4 regions of the Micromonospora sp. NPDC007220 genome follow, and region 1 is predicted to be linked to each of the others. Evidence: riboswitches for the same ligand, from Rfam matches in the RefSeq annotation. Region 1 holds a riboswitch; each other region holds the start of a gene.
The links. Region 1 has a riboswitch for cyclic di-AMP ahead of ABZ573_RS02275 (hypothetical protein). Riboswitches for the same ligand answer to the same signal wherever they lie in the genome.
Positions count from the first base shown of each region.

Region 2: it holds a riboswitch for cyclic di-AMP, as region 1 does, so the genes downstream of both, ABZ573_RS17680 (C39 family peptidase) here and ABZ573_RS02275 (hypothetical protein) in region 1, are expected to answer to the same signal.
Region 3: it holds a riboswitch for cyclic di-AMP, as region 1 does, so the genes downstream of both, ABZ573_RS16765 (NlpC/P60 family protein) here and ABZ573_RS02275 (hypothetical protein) in region 1, are expected to answer to the same signal.
Region 4: it holds a riboswitch for cyclic di-AMP, as region 1 does, so the genes downstream of both, ABZ573_RS06655 (hypothetical protein) here and ABZ573_RS02275 (hypothetical protein) in region 1, are expected to answer to the same signal.

Region 1 is NZ_JBEYEU010000001.1:449,977-454,251, reverse strand. It holds gene ABZ573_RS02280 (YibE/F family protein) at 244-1,593, shown strand; cyclic di-AMP (ydaO/yuaA leader) riboswitch at 1,760-1,891, shown strand; gene ABZ573_RS02275 (hypothetical protein) at 1,895-2,911, shown strand; gene ABZ573_RS02270 (carbonic anhydrase) at 3,039-3,791, opposite strand; gene ABZ573_RS02265 (MarR family winged helix-turn-helix transcriptional regulator) at 4,003-4,275, shown strand, end outside.
Region 2 is NZ_JBEYEU010000008.1:150,494-154,768, reverse strand. It holds gene ABZ573_RS17685 (acyltransferase) at 253-1,491, shown strand; cyclic di-AMP (ydaO/yuaA leader) riboswitch at 1,810-1,950, shown strand; gene ABZ573_RS17680 (C39 family peptidase) at 2,178-3,023, shown strand; gene ABZ573_RS17675 (alpha/beta fold hydrolase) at 3,129-3,872, shown strand; gene ABZ573_RS17670 (CDP-glycerol glycerophosphotransferase family protein) at 3,940-4,275, opposite strand, start outside.
Region 3 is NZ_JBEYEU010000007.1:234,138-238,412, reverse strand. It holds gene dcd (dCTP deaminase) at 19-597, shown strand; gene ABZ573_RS16765 (NlpC/P60 family protein) at 652-1,638, opposite strand; cyclic di-AMP (ydaO/yuaA leader) riboswitch at 1,705-1,838, opposite strand; gene ABZ573_RS16760 (peptidoglycan recognition family protein) at 2,077-4,101, shown strand; gene ABZ573_RS16755 (C40 family peptidase) at 4,181-4,275, opposite strand, start outside.
Region 4 is NZ_JBEYEU010000002.1:118,755-123,029, reverse strand. It holds gene ABZ573_RS06665 (AAA family ATPase) at 1-1,534, shown strand, start outside; gene ABZ573_RS06660 (cation diffusion facilitator family transporter) at 1,611-2,528, shown strand; cyclic di-AMP (ydaO/yuaA leader) riboswitch at 2,682-2,813, shown strand; gene ABZ573_RS06655 (hypothetical protein) at 2,827-3,912, shown strand; gene ABZ573_RS06650 (SRPBCC family protein) at 3,989-4,275, opposite strand, start outside.

The sequences.
Region 1 (4,275 bases):
ACCTGCGCCCGGATGCCGGGGTGGCTACCATTCGGCCGGTGGCCCTCCGGATTCCGCACCGCCCGCCCCGCGCGCCCCGCCGGGCGGCGGCACCGCCCGCCCGCGACCGGACGGGGGCCCAGGACCGCGGTACGTGACCGCACCGCCACGCGGAAGCGATCCCCGTCCCGGCCACGCGGCGACGGGTGAACCGACCGGCCCCGCCGGCACGTACCCCGCCCTGGATTCGTAGGGAGACACTCGATGGGCGCCGACCACACCCGTCCCGCTCCGTCCGCCCCGCCGAGGGTGCGGCGGATCCTCGTCGCGACGGTGGTGCCCCTCTTCGTCGCCACGCTGATCGCCGCCCTGGTGCTGTGGCCGTGGAACGCGCCCGACCCGGCGACCGGCACCGACGCGCCCCGCTACCACGGCACGGTGACCCGGGTGGTGACGGAGCCGTGCCCGCCCGCCCCGGAGACCCCGGAGGGGAGCCCCGACGCGCCACAGGGCCCCTGCGGCACGGTCACCGTACGGGTGCAGGACGGCCCCGACGCCGGCCAGCAGGTGGAGACGCCGGTGCCCGTGGGCCCCGGCGCGCCGACCGTCGCCGTGGACGACGAGATCATCCTGGTCGAGCTCACCGACCCCGCCGACCCCACGGCCAGCACCTACAACATCGCCGAGCACCAGCGCGGCAAGCCGCTGGTCTGGCTGGTGGCGCTCTTCGCGGCCGCCATCGTCGCCTTCGGGCGGTGGCGTGGGCTGGCCGCGCTGGGCGGCCTGGCGGCGAGCTTCGCCATCCTGCTGACCTTCGTGCTGCCGGGCATCAGCGCCGGGAACCCGCCCCTGCTGGTCGCGGTCGTCGGCGCCGCTCTGATCATGTTCGTGGTGCTCTACCTGACCCACGGCGTGACGGCGCAGACCTCGGTCGCCGTGCTCGGCACGCTGGGCAGCCTGGTGCTGACCGGTGTCCTCGGCACGATCGCCACCGCCGCGACCCACCTGACCGGGTTCGGCTCCGAGGACGCCACCACGCTGTCGATGTACCAGGCCGACGTCGACCTGCACGGGCTGCTGCTGGCCGGGATCATCATCGGCTCCCTCGGCGTGCTGGACGACGTCACGGTGACCCAGGCCGCCACGGTCACCGAGCTGGCGCACGCCAACCCCGGGCTGTCCCGGACGCAGCTCTACCGGGCGGCGACCCGGGTCGGCCGGGCGCACATCGCCTCGACGGTGAACACCATCGTGCTGGCGTACGCCGGCGCCTCGCTGCCGGTGCTGCTCCTGCTGACCGCCGACTCGCGGGCGGTGACCCAACTTCTCACCAGCGAGTTCCTCGCCCAGGAGATCGTCCGCAGCGCGGTCGCCACCCTGGGTCTGATCGCCGCCGTGCCGCTGACCACCGCGCTGGCGGCCCTGGTGACCACGGCCGGCCGACGCGGCGGGGACGCGACCGACCACGCCGCCACCGCGCCCGCGCCGACGCCCCGGCCGGCCACCGACCGGTCCGAGGCGCTGGAGGCCCTCAGCGGGCCGCGCGGGGACACGCCGTCCGCCGCTCCCGCCGGATGGCCCGATGGGCACAGAAGTACGGACACCGCATGGTGACGCTCCTCAGCGTGACCGAACAGGACGTTCGTCCTGATAAATGCGTCACTGGTCACCGTCCGCCATTACGAAATAACGCATTTAGTCGGCTTAGGGACGTAGATCCCCGGGAGCGTTCTCGGGTAACCTCGCTGCCGGTCACCGCCGAAGGCGCGCAGCGGCGCCTGCGGTGCCGCCGCCCAATCGCCGCGAGGCGAACCGGGGACCCAGGTACGTGGGGTGAATCCGCGACAGCGGTAGGGGCCACTTCCGCCCCGAACCCGTCAGCTAACCCGGTCGGCGGTCGACGGAAGGGAAAACTGTGACGGCACCCCTACGCCGCTGGCTGACGCCCGTGGTGGCCGTACTCGCCGCTCTGGCGGTCTTCGCCGGGCCTCTCCCGGCGGCGGCCGCGCCCACCCCGCCCAAGCCCTCCGGGCACGGGGACGACGAGCCCAAGCTGCTCGACGACCTCATCGAGGCCCGGAACCGGTCCTACGTGCAGGCCAAGGCGAAGCTGGCGAAGTCGAAGAAGCGCCAGCTCGAACTGGCCCTGGAGGTCTCCCGGGCGCAGGCCGAACTGAACGCGCTGGCTCCCCAGGTCAGCCAGATCGCCGCCCAGTCCTACCGCACCGGGCGGATCGGCGCGGTGTCCATGCTGCTGGACACTGCCAGCCCCGACTCGTTCGTCAAGCGCGCCGCCGCCCTCGACGAGCTCAACCTGGTCAACTCCAAGAAGCTCGCCGAGGTGAACGCGGTCAAGGACCGCGCCGAGCAGGCCAAGCTGGCGCTCGACACCGAGGTCCGCGAACAGCAGAAGCTGACGAACGAGATGGCGCGCGGCAAGCGGGAGGCGGAGAAGGCGCTCGCGCTGGTCGGCGGCAGAGGGCTGACCAGCGGCAAGGTGGTCGCCACCTCGCCGGTGGCGAAGATCGCGCCGGGGCGGGCGGCCGACGGCGACTGGACGCCGCTGTCACCCACCGAGGCCGACCCCACCACCTCCGGCCGCATCACCGCGCGCACCCTGCACATGTACAAGGAGGTCAAGCGAGCCGGCTTCAACCGGTTCGTCGGCTGTTACCGCCCCGGCGGGCCGTACGAGCACCCGAAGGGCCGGGCCTGCGACTGGTCGCTGCAGAAGAGCGGCTTCTCCCCCTGGCACAACGACGACACCTACATGTACGGCAACAACCTGACCGCGTTCCTGGTCCGCAACGCCGACCGGCTCGGCGTCTACTACGTGATCTGGAACAGACAGATCTGGTTCCCGGCGACGGGCTGGAGCTCCTACAGCGGTCCGTCGAACCACACCGACCACGTCCACGTGTCCCTCTGGTAGGCACGCACGCGCGCGGCACAGCCGAGAGCGCGGACAGGGCCGCCCCGCCGAACGCGGGGCGGCCCTGTTTCGTCGTACGGACCCGCCCGCCAGGGCGGTGACGGGCGGGCGGTGGGTGGATGGTTGTTCAGGCGAGCGCGGCGCTGGCCGCCGCCTCCGGCGCGTCGGCCGCAGCGGCGGGCACCTCGGCCACCGTCCGCACCTCGCCGGCGGTCAGCCGGTACGACATGCCGACCACCCCGCAACGGCCGGCGGCCACCTCCGCGGCGAGGACGGCGGAGCGGCCCAGCATCGCCTCGACGGTGTGCGCGATGTGGATGTCGACGATCCCGTCGATGTCGTCCACGCCCTCGGCGGCGGCCCGGCGCAGGCTGGGCACCACGGCGTCCACCACGGCGCACAGGTGCCCGACCGGCGGGGTGCCAGTGGCGGCCGCCGTACGCGCCGCCTGGACGGCCCCGCAGGAGTCGTGCCCGAGCACCACCACCAGCGGCGTGCCCAGGACCGTGACGGCGTACTCCACGCTGCCCAGCACCTCGGGACCGATGGTGTGCCCGGCGGTGCGGACCACGAAGAGGTCACCGAGGCCGCGGTCGAAGATGATCTCGGCGGCGAGCCGGGAGTCGGAGCAACCGACGATCACCGCGAAGGGGTGCTGCCCGTCGGCGACCGCGGCGCGGTGCCCGGCGTCCTGGTTGGGGTGGCGCGGGGCGCCGGTCACGAACCGCCGGTTACCGGCGTGCAGCTCGGCGAGCGCCTGCTCGGGACTCGCGGGGACGGCGAACGCGGTGCCGACGTCGGCCGGGGTCCCGCCCGTGGCCGGCGCCGGGAGCGTCCGCTCCGGGCCCGGTTGGGTTCCTGGCGATCCGGGACGACTCATCCCACACCTCGCTACCTCGCGTGAACGGCCTGGTCACCCGGGCCGACGCTGGACGCGGGCTGCCACCACCGTCACACGCACTGCAAGATACGTCAAGGGATGCGTGATATGCATTTCATATGTCCGGCGGGCCCGGTGCGACGGCGGCCGGGCCTCCGCGCGTCCCTCGGCCGCGAGGGCGCGCAGGAAAACACGAAGCAGGGGCCATACGATGGCGGGCATGGCGACGACAGGGGAGAACGGGAGCACCCGCAACTGGACCTTCCTCACCAACCACGGGCACGTGCTGCTCGCCATCGCCCGCAACCCCACCGCCCGGCTCCGCGACGTCGCCGACGAGGTGGGCGTCACCGAGCGGGCCGCGCAGGCGATCGTCGCCGACCTGGAGGCCGGCGGCTACCTGAACCGCACCCGGGTGGGCCGACGCAACGAGTACACGCTCAACCCCGCCGGGCGGTTCCGACACCCCGCCGAAGCGGACCGG
Region 2 (4,275 bases), on a different contig from region 1:
CCCGGATGCCCGCCACCGCCGTCACGGATGGGGACGCAACGGTCACGGAGGGACGGGAGGAACGGGACTCCCCCACGGGACAGAACGGGCACTCGCGGACGGGACGGAACAGAGCCTCAGGCCCGGCGGGTAGGGTGCCCGGCGGGGCGGCGCCGACCGGCGGACCGCCACGGGCCCCTCGGGGGCGCCTGAGGACGGGGTCGAGGAGGAGACGTACGTGCTGGTGACCCTGCGGATCGTCGGGATGCCGGCATGAACGACGCCGCGACCGTCGCGCCCGCCGCCCGGCCCGCGTCCCCGGCCAGCCGCCTGCCGTCGCTGACCGGGCTGCGCTGGGTCGCCGCCCTGCTCGTCTTCGGGTTCCACGTCGCGACGATGGGCATCATCGCCGAGCCCGGCCAGAAGGCCGTCGTGGACTGGGCCTTCGCACTCGGGCTGTCGGGCGTGCAGTTCTTCTTCATCCTCAGCGGCTTCGTGCTGGTCTGGTCGGCCCGACCCACCGACACCCGTCGGGCGTTCTGGCGGCGCCGGGTGGCCAAGATCTGGCCGAGCCACGTGGTGCTGTGGGTGGCGGCCCTGGCGGTCGCGGCCTGGTTCGCCGACCCCGTGGACCGGTTCGTCGCGGTGGAGAACCTGTTCCTCCTCCAGGCGTGGGACCCGCGGCCGGGCCACTTCTACAGCATCAACACGGTCAGCTGGTCGCTGTCCTGCGAGTTCTTCTTCTACCTCTGCCTGCCGTTGGCGCTGCCGCTGATCCGCCGGGCCCGACCGTGGGCCCTGTGGGCCGTCGTGGTCGCGGTGCCGCTGCTCATCCTGGCGCTCTGGCCGGCCCAGGCGCTGGTGCCCGAGGAGAGCCGCTGGTGGTTCACCCAGATCTTCCCGCCGGTGCGGTCGCTGGAGTTCTGGATGGGCGTCGCCGCCGCCGAGCTGATGCGGCGTGGCCGGTGGCGCGGGCCGGGCCTGCCGCTGGCCAGCCTGCTCTTCGTGGCGACCTGGGTGGTCGCCGCGCAGTGGGTCCGCGCCGAACTGTGGGCGGCGCTGCTCTCGGTGGCGTACATCCTGGTCATCGCCGCGGCGGCGGACGCGGACGTGCGCGGGCGGCGCTCGCCGTGGCGGTCCCGGCCGATGATCTGGCTGGGCGAGGTCTCCTTCGCCTTCTATCTGGTGCACGTCCTCGTGATGATCACCGTCCTGCGGCTCACCGGCGACTGGGGCGTCGGCTTCACCGGCTGGTGGGGGCTGGCGGTGGTGCTCGGCTTCCTGCTGGTCAACCTGGCCCTGGCCGGCCTGTTGCACCGTCTCGTCGAGACGCCGATGATGCGGCTGCTCACCCCGCGCAGGCCGGTCCGGGCGCCGCGGGACGGGGACGGCGCCGGGAAGGACCCCGGCGGCCCCGGGGCGACGCCGGGGGATCGGGGCAACGCCGTGCCGCGCCCCCGGGCCGCCGACCCGCAGGACGACCACCGACCGACGTACGCCGACTCGCGCTGAGCGCCCCGGCGGCCGGAGTGTCCGCCGAGGAAGTCCCGACCGTTTCGGTGACGCCGGTCACCACTTCGGCGAACCGGTCATCGGGCGCGTACCGGTCGAATCCTGCCGGGGTTTCGGCGCCGATGTCCGCCACTTGTCCCGTTGTCGCCCGGAGGTGCGCGCAGAAACGGTCGTCCCATTGAGTCGCGTCAGTGGCGAAGTGCCCGCAAAAATTGTCTGCCGATCAAGGTTTAGGCAGGTGGGACGGGGTTGGCAGGGCGCGGACCGGCCAGTAATGTCGGCGCGTCCGGTGCGGTACCCGATCGCCAGAGGCGACGCCGCGCCGACCCGCCTAATCGTGAACGACGAACCGGGGACCCAGTGCTCGTTGGGGTGAATCCGTGGGCCGTGGGCCCGTGGTAGGGCGTTCTTCCCGCCCGAATCCGTCAGCTAACCCGGTCGGCGGTGTCGGAAGGAGTTCCATCTTCATGCCACACCCGTACACCCCTCGGCTGTGCCGCCGTCTCCACGGCGCCGCGGTGACCGCGCTCGTCCGCCCGCAGGTCATGAGCTGACCCACCGGTCACCGTCCGTCGCCCGGCGTCCCGGGCGCACCCCTGAGTGGCCCACCACCCGCCCGGACGCCCGTCCGCGCGGTCGGTCCGCCCTGCCCTCGGCGCGGACCGACGGCCGCTCACCCCGAGCCCGTGGAGGAAACCGTGAAGCACCACCTCAAGCGACAGCTGCGTCGCCTCACGTCCGAGCGTCCGTACCAGTTGGCCGCCGCGTCCGCCGCGGCGCTCGTGCTGGCGTCGGGCACGGGCGCGCTGCTGGCCGGAGCCGACGAGGCCCCCGCCGCCGCGCAGGCCCCGGTGGCCGCGACCGAACTGCGGGACGACGCGTCGGCCTCGCGCAGCCAGGCCCGGGTCGCGCCCGCCCCGTCCAGCGCCGCCCCGGCCGCGTCCAGCGCCGCCCCGTCGGCCAGCGCGTCCAGCGCCGCCCCGGACCCGGACCTGACCCGCAAGCCGGAGCCGCCGAAGCCTCCGGCCGCCAAGAGCCTGGACTACGACTACCAGGCCCAGACCACCTTCTACAACTGTGGTCCGGCGGCCGTCCGGCACGCCCTCAGCGCCGCCGGCATCGCGCGCAGCCAGGACGCCCTCGGTGCCCAGTTGGGCACCGACCAGATGGGCACCGACTCGGCCCAGGACACCACCCGCGTGCTGAACGCGACGGTGAAGGGCGACCCGTACCGGACCCGGATGATCCCCGGTGGCGCCGCCACCCCGGCCCAGATGGACCGGCTCCAGGCCGACGTCGTCGCGGCCATCACCGACGGGCGGGGCGTCGTGGTCAACGTCGCCGGCAGCGCCACGGACACCGACGGCGGCTGGCACTCCTTCCCCGGCGGCCACTACATCGCGGTGGTCGGCTACCAGGACGAGGGGCGGCTGGTGAAGATCGCCGACTCGGCGAACCCGGCGACCGCGTCGTACTGGATCAGCACCATCGCCCTGGCGAACTGGGCCGCCACCCGCGGCTACTCCGCCTGAGCGACGCCGTCGGGCGTCGGCTCCCCACCCGGGGGGTCGGCGCCCGATGTCGTGTCCGGGTCACGGCCCTCGCCCGCGGCGTCCGACGGGTGGCACACTGCGCCCATGGTCGATGAGTCGGGTGAGCGGGACGGCCGGCGGGTGCTTCTGCTGCTGCACGGCATGGGCGCGACCGGCGACGTGTGGCTGCCCTGGGCGCCGCTGCTGGAGCGTCGGTGGGTGGGGCGGTGGCTGGCGCCCGACCTCGCCGGCCACGGCTGGTCGCCGCCGTTGCCGGAGTACTCCTTCCCGGGGCTGGCCGCGCGGATCGGCGCGGGGCTCGCGGCGGGGGACCGGCTCGTCGTGCTGGGGCACTCCCTCGGCGGGGTGGTCGGGCTGGCGCTGGCCGCCCGGGGCGCCGGGCTGCCCGTCGACGCCGTCGTCGGGCTCGGCATCAAGGCCGTCTGGTCGCCGGCGGAGCTGGCCAAGGCGGGTGAGCTGGCGGCCCGGCCGGTGACCTGGTTCGCCAGCCGGGACGAGGCGGCCCGCCGCTACCTGCGGGTGGCCGGCCTGACCGGGCTCTTCGCCCCGGAGCACCCCGTCGTGGAGGCGGGGCTGCGGCAGGTCGACGGCCGCTGGCGGCTGGCGATGGACCCGGCCGCGTTCGGCGTGGGCGCGCCGGACCTGCCCGCCCTGCTGGCGGCGACCGACGTGCCCGTGCTGCTGGCCCGCGGCGAGCACGACCCCATGGTCACCGACGCCCAGCTCACGGAGCTGGGGGTGCCGGTCGCCACCCTGCCCGGCCTCGGGCACAACGCCCACGTCGAGGCCCCCGAAGCGGTCCTGGACCTCGTCGAGCCGTACCGCTGACGGTGCCCCGCGAACGGCCCGACCCGGAGATCCGCCGTCGCGACCGGTGTGCCTCCCGAACGGTGCGTCAGGTGGCGGGGGAGAGGGTCGCCTCGTCCGGGTCGAGCGGCAGGCCGGTCGCGCCGCCCGTGCGCGGGGCGGGCGTCTTCCAGCCCTCGTCGAGCTGGCGCCGTGCGGCCTCCAGGAACGCCTCGGCGTACGACTCGGCGGGGAAGTCGCCCAGGTAGCGGCTCCGGGTGACCCACCGCGCCGAGGCCAGCGGATCGGTGTCCAGCAGCGCGGTCAGCACCTCGTCCACGTTCGCCATGTCGCGCCGCAGCACGTAGCCCGACCCGGCGAGCGGGAACTGCTCGGGGAACCGGTCGCCGGAGTCCACCATGTCGGTCACCGCGTACGGCTTGCC
Region 3 (4,275 bases), on a different contig from region 1:
GGTCGCTAAGGTGTGCGGATGCTGCTCTCCGACCGCGACCTGGCCTCCGAGATCGAGGCGGGAACGCTCGCGCTGGAGCCGTTCGAGCCCGCGCTGGTGCAACCGTCCAGCATCGACGTACGCCTGGACAAGCTCTTCCGGGTCTTCAACAACCACCTCTACACCCACATCGACCCCGCGCAGCAGCAGGACGACCTCACGTCGATGGTCGAGGTGCCCGAGGGCGAGCCGTACGTGCTGCATCCGGGCGAGTTCGTGCTCGCCTCGACGCTGGAGGTGATCACGCTCGGCGACCAGCTCGCCGGCCGCCTGGAGGGGAAGAGCTCACTGGGCCGGCTGGGCCTGCTCACCCACTCCACGGCGGGCTTCATCGACCCGGGCTTCTCCGGTCACGTGACCCTCGAACTGTCCAACGTCGCCAATCTGCCGATCACCCTCTGGCCGGGCATGAAGATCGGTCAGCTCTGCATCTTCCGGCTCTCGTCGCCGGCGCAGCACCCGTACGGCTCGGCCGTCTACGGCTCGCGCTACCAGGGGCAGCGCGGCCCGACCCCGAGCCGCTCCTGGCAGCACTGGCGCACCTGGCCCACCCGCTGACCCGACCTGCGTGCCTGCGGAGGGCCCCCGCCGGGCAGGGACCCTCCGCGTGCCTCAGCCGGGTCGGCCGTAGCTGTGGATCGGGCCGTCGTCGACCTTCTTCATCTTGATCGGCACCCCGGCGCGGGAGGCGTGCACCACCCAGCCCCCGCCGACGTACATGCCGACGTGGTGCAGGTCGCTGTAGTAGAAGACGAGGTCGCCCGGGCGCAGCTCGCCCCGGCTCACGGACGCCGTGGCCCGGCGCTGCTGCGCGGCGTTGTGCGGCAGCGACACCCCCGCCTTCGCCCAGGCGGCGAGCATCAGGCCGGAGCAGTCGTACGAGTTCGGCCCCTCGGCGCCCCAGACGTAGGGCTTGCCGATCTGCGCGCAGGCGAACTTCACGGCGGTGCCGGCCGGGCCGCCGGGATAGCCGGCCGGGCAGGGGGCGGGACGCAGCGGCCCGCCGCCGCCGTTGCCGTAGACCCGCAGCCGTAGCTTCTGCAACCGGTCGATCTCGGCGTTGATCTGCTTCTTCTTCGCCGCGAGCTGGGCCTCGGTGCGGCTGAGCTGGACGACCATCTCGTCCAGCGGCGCCTTCTTGGCGGCCAGCCGGTCGCGCAACTCGGCGACCTGCCGCACGTCCTGCTGCTGGTGCTGGGCGAACTGGTCGAGCAGTTCGAGCTGCCCGATCATCTCGCTCGGCGAGCGGCTGCCCAGCAGGGCGTTGACGGCGGAGACGTTCTCGCCCTTGTAGGCGCGGGCTGCCAGCGCGCCGACCTTCTCCATCGCCTGGTCGACCTGCTTCTCCAGCGGCCCGATCTGCGCGGCGAGCGCGTCGGCCTGCTTCCGCCTGGCGGCCAGGTCCTGGCGGGTGGCGTTGTGCCGTTCGATGATCGGTTCGAGCTTGTTCCAGTCCTCGTCGATCTGCCGCTCGATCTCGGCGACCGTCGGTTCGGCGTGGGCCGCCGTGGCGCCGCCGGTCAGGACGACGGCGAACGCGGCCAGGGCGGCGAGGGCGGTGGTGCAGCGGTACCAGCGTGGGCGCGGCGCAGCCGTCACCGGGTCGACGAGGGCCGACCGGGCCGACGGTGGCCGCGGGGCATGGTGTGCCACCGGGCTTCGTACTCCTTCTTCCGTACCGCCTACCGGGTTAGCTGACGGGTTCGGGCGGGAAGGGGCGCCCTACCGCAGGACTGCGGATTCACCCCGGGGAACCTGGGTCCCCGGCTCGCTCGGGAGCGACTCGGCGGTGTCGGACCGTCACCGCCCTGGTTGGACGGAATGTCACCGGCCGACGAATGACCAGAGTAGAGACGACCGTTATCGATCCGCAACCCTACGGGCAGTGACACTCCGTACCCACCCGGATCGGGCGGATCCGCAACCCGGGCGACGAAGATTTTCTTCCTTCTGAAGTGTCTGACGGAAAGGTATTGACCAGAGGCGGCGGGCGGGGCGAAGGTGACCCCACCTTTGCCCGTCCGAACTGGGGGTCTGATGCACCTGTCAGCGACATCGAGGAGCAGACGCGTCCTGCTGGCCGCCGCCGTGGCCGCCGCCATGGCGGCGACGCCGCTCACCGCCGCCGGATCCGCCGCCGCGGCAGCGCCGGTGAACGACCGGCAGCAGCAGTACGCCGCCGCGGCCGCCGAGTACGGCGTACCGGAGAGCGTCCTGCTCGGGGTCTCCTACCTGCAGTCCCGCTGGGACACCAACGCCGGCACGCCGAGCACCAGCGGCGGCTACGGACCGATGCACCTCACCGACGCCGAGCACGTCACCGCCCTCGCCGGCGGCACGCACCACGACGAGGGCACCGAGGACCCGCGCGGCGACGACTCCCGCCCGTCCCTGGCCGAGGCGGGCGAGCCGCCGGCCGCCACGCCGCCCGCCGAGGCCGCGCTGCGGACCGTCGACGCCGCCGCCGAGTTGACCGGCGCCAGCGAGGAGTCGCTGCGGACGGACGTCACGGCGAACATCCGGGGCGGCGCGGCGCTGCTGGCCGCGTACCAGAAGGAGATCGGCGCCCCGGTCGGCGCCGGCACCGACCCGGCGGCCTGGTACGGCGCGGTGGCCCGGTACTCCGGCGCGGACAGCGCCGACGCCGCGGCGGCCTTCGCCAACGAGGTGTACGCCACCATCGCCACGGGCGACAGCCGGGTGACCGACGACGGGCAGCGGGTCACGCTGGCCGGCCGGGCGGTCCAGCCGGACCGCTCCTGGCTGGACCGGCTGCGCCTGCGCAAGCTCGCCCGGCCGGACGGGCTGGAGTGCCCGAGCGACATCTCCTGCGAGTGGATCCCGGCGCCGTACGAGAACTACGGCCCCACCCTGGGCGACTACGGCAACCACGACCTGGGCAACCGTCCCACCCAGCAGAAGATCGAGTACATCGTCATCCACGACACCGAGGGCTACTTCGGCCCCAGCGTCAACCTGGTCAAGGACCCGAAGCGGGTGGGTTGGCACTACACCCTGCGCTCGGTGGACGGGCACATCGCCCAGCACATCAAGACCAAGAACGTCGGCTGGCACGCCGGCAACTGGTACGTGAACTCCAAGTCCATCGGCCTGGAGCACGAGGGCTTCGCCGGGCACGGCACCTGGTACACCGAGGCGATGTACCGCACCTCCGCCAAGCTGGTCCGCCACCTGGCGCGGGCGTACAACATCCCGCTGGACCGCAACCACATCATCGGGCACGACAACGTCCCCGGCACCGTCGCCGCGAACGTGCGCGGCATGCACTGGGACCCGGGACCGTACTGGAACTGGTCGCACTACTTCGACCTGCTCAAGGCGCCGTTCAAGTCGACCGGCACGCACCGGACCGGGCTGGTCACCATCGACCCGGACTTCGCCACCAACCAGCCGCCCTTCACCGGCTGCAACCGGCAGCCCCCGGGCGTGCCGAACCCGCCCCCGGCGACGGCCCCCTGCCCGCTGCGCGGCTCCTCCGCGCTGTTCCTGCACAACGCGCCGAGCCACGACGCGCCACTGCTGAACGACATCGCGCTGCGGCCCGACGGCACCCCGAACACCACGTACGTCTCCGACCACGGCGCCCGGGTCTCGGCCGGACAGACGTACGCGCTTGCCGAGGTGCAGGGCGACTGGACCGCGATCTGGTACCTCGGCCAGAAGGGGTGGTTCCACAACCCGGCCGCCAAGCCGACGGCGAAGTGGACCGTCGGGTTCGTGGTGACCCCGAAGGCCGGTAAGGCCACCATCCCGGTGTACGGCCGGGCCTACCCGGAGCAGGCCGCGTACCCGGAGGGCGTGCCGTACCAGGCGATCTCGCCGCTGCAGTACACGCTCTCGGCCGGCCAGCGGTACGCCGTCGGCAACCTGCTCCCCGGCGAGTACTACCGGGCCACCACGTTCGACGGCTCCGCTCCCCACGACCAGACGGTCGTCCGGGGCGACAACAGGTACGTGCAGGTCCAGTTCGGTCACCGGATCATGTACGTCAACCTGGACGACGTGAACCTGGTGCCGTCCCCGCTGGGCGCGCCCCGCTGATCCCACCGCACGACGAGGGCCCCCGGTCGATCCGACCGGGGGCCCTCGTGTCGTTGCGGGTGCGGGACGAGCTGGCCCGTCAGGGCCGGCGGAACCCGGCCACCGGCATCGTGTTGATGCTGGAGACGTTTACCGGTTTGCCGGCCCGCGGCGCGTGCACCATCTTGTCGTTGC
Region 4 (4,275 bases), on a different contig from region 1:
CTCGGGCGTGACGATCGTGTCCGGCGGCCCGGGCACCGGGAAGACGGCCGTCGCCCTGCACCGGGCCGCGTACCTGCTCTATTCCGACCGCAGCCGGTTCGCCGGCGGCGGCATCCTGGTGGTGGGCCCGTCCTCGGTCTTCGTCGAGTACATCGCCTCGGTGCTGCCCTCGCTCGGCGAGGACACCGCCACCCTGCACTCGCTGGGCACGCTCTTCGCGGGCCTGACCGCCACCCGCACCGATCCGCCGGCGGTGGCGGCGGTGAAGGGTTCGCTGCGGATGCGGCGGGTGCTGGAGCGGGCGGTCCGGGACGCGGTGCCGGGCGGCCCGACCGAGCTGCGCCTGCTCTATCGGGGCGAGCTGCTCCGGCTGGAGCGCCGCGAGCTGGACGGCATCCGGGACCGGGCGATGCCCCGGGGCGCCCGCCGCAACGAGGTGCGCCGGGCCGGCTTCGACGGGGTCTTCGCGGCGCTGTGGGCGCAGGCCCGCAGGTTGGGCGTGGGCCGGCTGCCCGAGCAGCGCGCGTTCGAGGACGAGATCGCCGAGCGGCCGGAGTTCCGGGAGTTCCTGAAGGCGTGGTGGCCCCGGCTGCACCCCCGGCACGTGCTGGGCTGGCTGGCCCGTCCGGACCGGCTGCACCGCTACGCCGAGGGGATCCTCTCCCGCGCCGAGATCCGGCTGCTGACCGACGCGTACGGCAGCCTCGACGCCGCCGGGCTGACGATCGCCGACATCGCGCTGCTCGACGAGCTGGACGCGCTGCTCGGCAAGCCGATGAAGCCCGCCCGGGCGAAGCGGGACCCGTTCCAGCTGGCCGGCGGGGTCCGCGAGCTGAGCACCTTCGCCGACCGGCAGCGCGCCGCCCGCGAGGCGGCGCGGGAACGCCCGGACGACTACCGGGAGTACGCGCACGTGGTGGTCGACGAGTCGCAGGACGTCTCGCCGATGCAGTGGCGCATGATCGGCCGGCGGGGCCGGCTGGCCTCGTGGACGGTGGTGGGCGATCCGGCGCAGACGGCGTGGACGGGGGATCCGGAGGAGCTGAACCGGGCCCGGGACCAGGCGTTGGGCCGGCGCAAGCGGCACCACTTCACCCTCACCACGAACTACCGCAACTCGGCGGAGATCTTCGCGGTGGCGGCGGCCGAGATCCGCCGGCTGCACCCGGACCTGCCGCTGCCCCGGGCGGTGCGCTCCACCGGCGTCGACCCGGTCGCGCTGTCGGTGCCGCCGGCGGAGCTGGAGAGCGCCGTCGTGGCGGCGGCCGACGCGCTGCTCGCCGAGGTCGAGGGCACGGTCGGGGTGATCACGCCGGTGCCGCGCCGCGACGAGGTGGCCGGCTGGCTGGGCGGGCTCGGCACGCCGCGTTTGCAGGTGGTGACCAGCCTGGAGGCCAAGGGCATGGAGTACGACGGGGTCGTCCTCGTCGCTCCGGGCGAGATCCGGGCCGACCCGGGGTCGGGGGTGCGGACGCTCTACGTGGCGCTGTCCCGGGCCACCCAGCGGCTGACCACCGTCGACCCGATCGGCTGAGCCGCCGTTACTTGCATACATAGCGATGTGAGCATAGATTGAACGCGAATCCGGACGCCTGACGGAGGGTGGGCGCGTGGGCGCAGGTCATGACCACCATCACGGGTCGGTGGCGAATGCCGCGCACCGCCACCGGGGCCGGCTCTGGGCGGCGTTCGGGCTGCTCGCCGGCCTCATGGTGGTGGAGGCGGTGGCGGCCTTCCGCACGGGCTCGCTGGCCCTGCTGAGCGACGCCGGGCACATGTTCACCGACGTGCTCGGCATCGGCATGGCGCTCGCGGCGATCGCCGCCACCCGGCGGGCGGGCGCCGACCCGCAACGCACCTTCGGCCTCTACCGGCTGGAGGTGCTGGCCGCACTGGCCAACGCCATGCTGCTCTCCGGCGTCGCGGTCTACGTCGTGATCGAGGCGGTGCGCCGCTTCGGCGACCCGCCGGAGGTGCTGGCCGGCCCGATGCTGGTGGTCGCCGTGCTCGGCCTGCTCGCCAACATCGGCGCCTTCGCGCTGCTGCGCTCCGGGGCGAAGGAGAGCATCAACGTCCACGGCGCGTACCTGGAGGTGCTCGGCGACCTGCTGGGGTCACTCGGCGTGATCGGGGCCGCGCTGCTGATCGCCACCACCGGCTGGTGGTGGGCGGACCCGCTGGTGGCGGTCGCGATCGGGGTGTTCATCCTGCCGCGCACCTGGCGGCTCGGGCGGGCCGCGCTGCGCATCCTGGTGCAGGCCGCGCCGGAGCACCTCCAGGTGACCGCGGTGCACGACCGGCTGGCCGCCGTGCCCGGCGTCGCCGAGGTGCACGACCTGCACGTCTGGACGCTCACCTCCGGCATGGAGGTGGCCTCGGCGCACCTGACCATGGCACCCGGCGCGGAGGTCGGCGCGGTGCTGGGCGCCGCCCGGGCCGCGCTGCACGACGACTTCCACATCGAGCACGCCACGTTGCAGATCGAGCCCGGAGCGTCGCGCGGGGCCTGCGGGTCGGTTGAGTGGTAATGAGGACAACCTTAAATCTGGGAGAGTATTGTGCGCTTATGCCGGATTTGACTGCTAGTGGACGTACACCCTCCGTCACCTGCGCTGCATCAGTCACACCGGCACCGGTAGGCTCGGCTTCGGCCTCCGCCAGGCGGCACCCACCGGTGCCGGCGGTGGCCGCCGCCTAATCGCCCGGCGGGGCGAACCGGGGAACCATGTTCGTGGGGTGCATCCGCGTCAGCGGTAGGGATCTTCCGTCCCGAACCCGTCAGCTAACCCGGTCGGCGGCTGACGGAAGGACACGTGAATGCCAGTGATGGCACCTGTACGACGACCTGCCGCCCGGACGGCGGCCCTGATCGCCACGATGCTCGCCCTCGGCGCCGCGGTGGCCCCGGTCACCGCCGCCCCGGCGGCGGCCGCCACCCGGGCCGGCCTGCTCGCCGCGGCCCCCGGCCAGGACGAGGAGGGCGGCACCCCCGCCCTGCGGGCCCAGTTGGAGGCCGCCAGCAAGGGCTACCTCGACGCCAAGCGCGCCCTCGACACGTCGGCCAAGCGGCAACAGCAGCTCGCCGCGCAGCTCAAGACCACCGAGGTCGAGCTGGCCGCGCACACCGCCAAGGTCGGCGAGATCGCGGGGGCGGCCTACCGCACCGGCCGGCTCAGCGTGGCGTCCGCCCTGCTCAACAGCAGCTCGCCGGACGGCTTCATGGACCGCGCCGCCGCCCTCGACGCGGTGGCCGCCAAGGAGGACCGGGCCCTGCGCGAACTCCAGGAGACCCGAGACCAGGCCACCCGCACCAAGCTCGCCCTGGACGGCGAGATCCGGGAGCAGCGCAAGCAGGTCACCGTGATGGCCAAGCGCAAGGAGCAGGCCGAGCGGGCGTTGACGGTCGCCAACCGCGAGCAGCAGCAACAGCGGCAGCAGTCCACGGGGGCGGGCACCTCGCCGGGCGGCACCTCCAGCAAGACGGCGAAGGCGGCCCCGCGCAACTCCGACGGCTCCTGGCCGCGCGAGTCGTGCAGCGTCAACGACCCCACCCCCGCCAACGGCTGCATCACCCCGCGCACCCTGCACGCGCTCAACCAGGCCAAGGCGGCGGGCTTCACCCGCTACGTCTCCTGCTACCGCCCCGGCGGCTCGGGCGAACACCCGAAGGGCCGGGCCTGCGACTTCGCGGCCCAGAAGGGCGGCTTCGGCGGCGACGCCACCGGCGGCGACCGGACGTACGGCAACAACCTGTCGGCGTACTTCGTGCGCAACGCCGACCGGCTCGCCGTGCTCTACGTGATCTGGTACAGGCAGATCTGGCTGCCCAGCAGCGGATGGAAGTCGTACAGCGGGGCCAACGGCGACCCGTCCAGCGACCACACCAACCACGTGCACCTGTCGGTCTACTGACGTCCGCACCCCGGTGCCCCGCCCGTCGCGGGACACCGGGGGCGCGACGGCCACCCCGGCCGGGACCGTCCGGCGGTCAGTCGGCCGGCGACCCGGGCGGGATCGTGTCGAGGGCCACGGCGAGGCGGGCGGCCAGCCCGAGGTGGGCGGCGCGGGCCTGGCGGAACGCGTAGCCGAAGAGCGGCGCGGGCGCGGCGAGGGTGATCTCGACCTCGATGCGGACCACGCCGTCGGGCTCCGCCCGCAGCCGGGTGTGGTTGCGCACCGTGGTGGCAGGCCACTGCCGGGCCACGGTGACGATCTCGTCGGCATCGTCGACGAGGACGTCGGCCCGGTAGGTGATCGGCAGGCGCACCGGCCCGG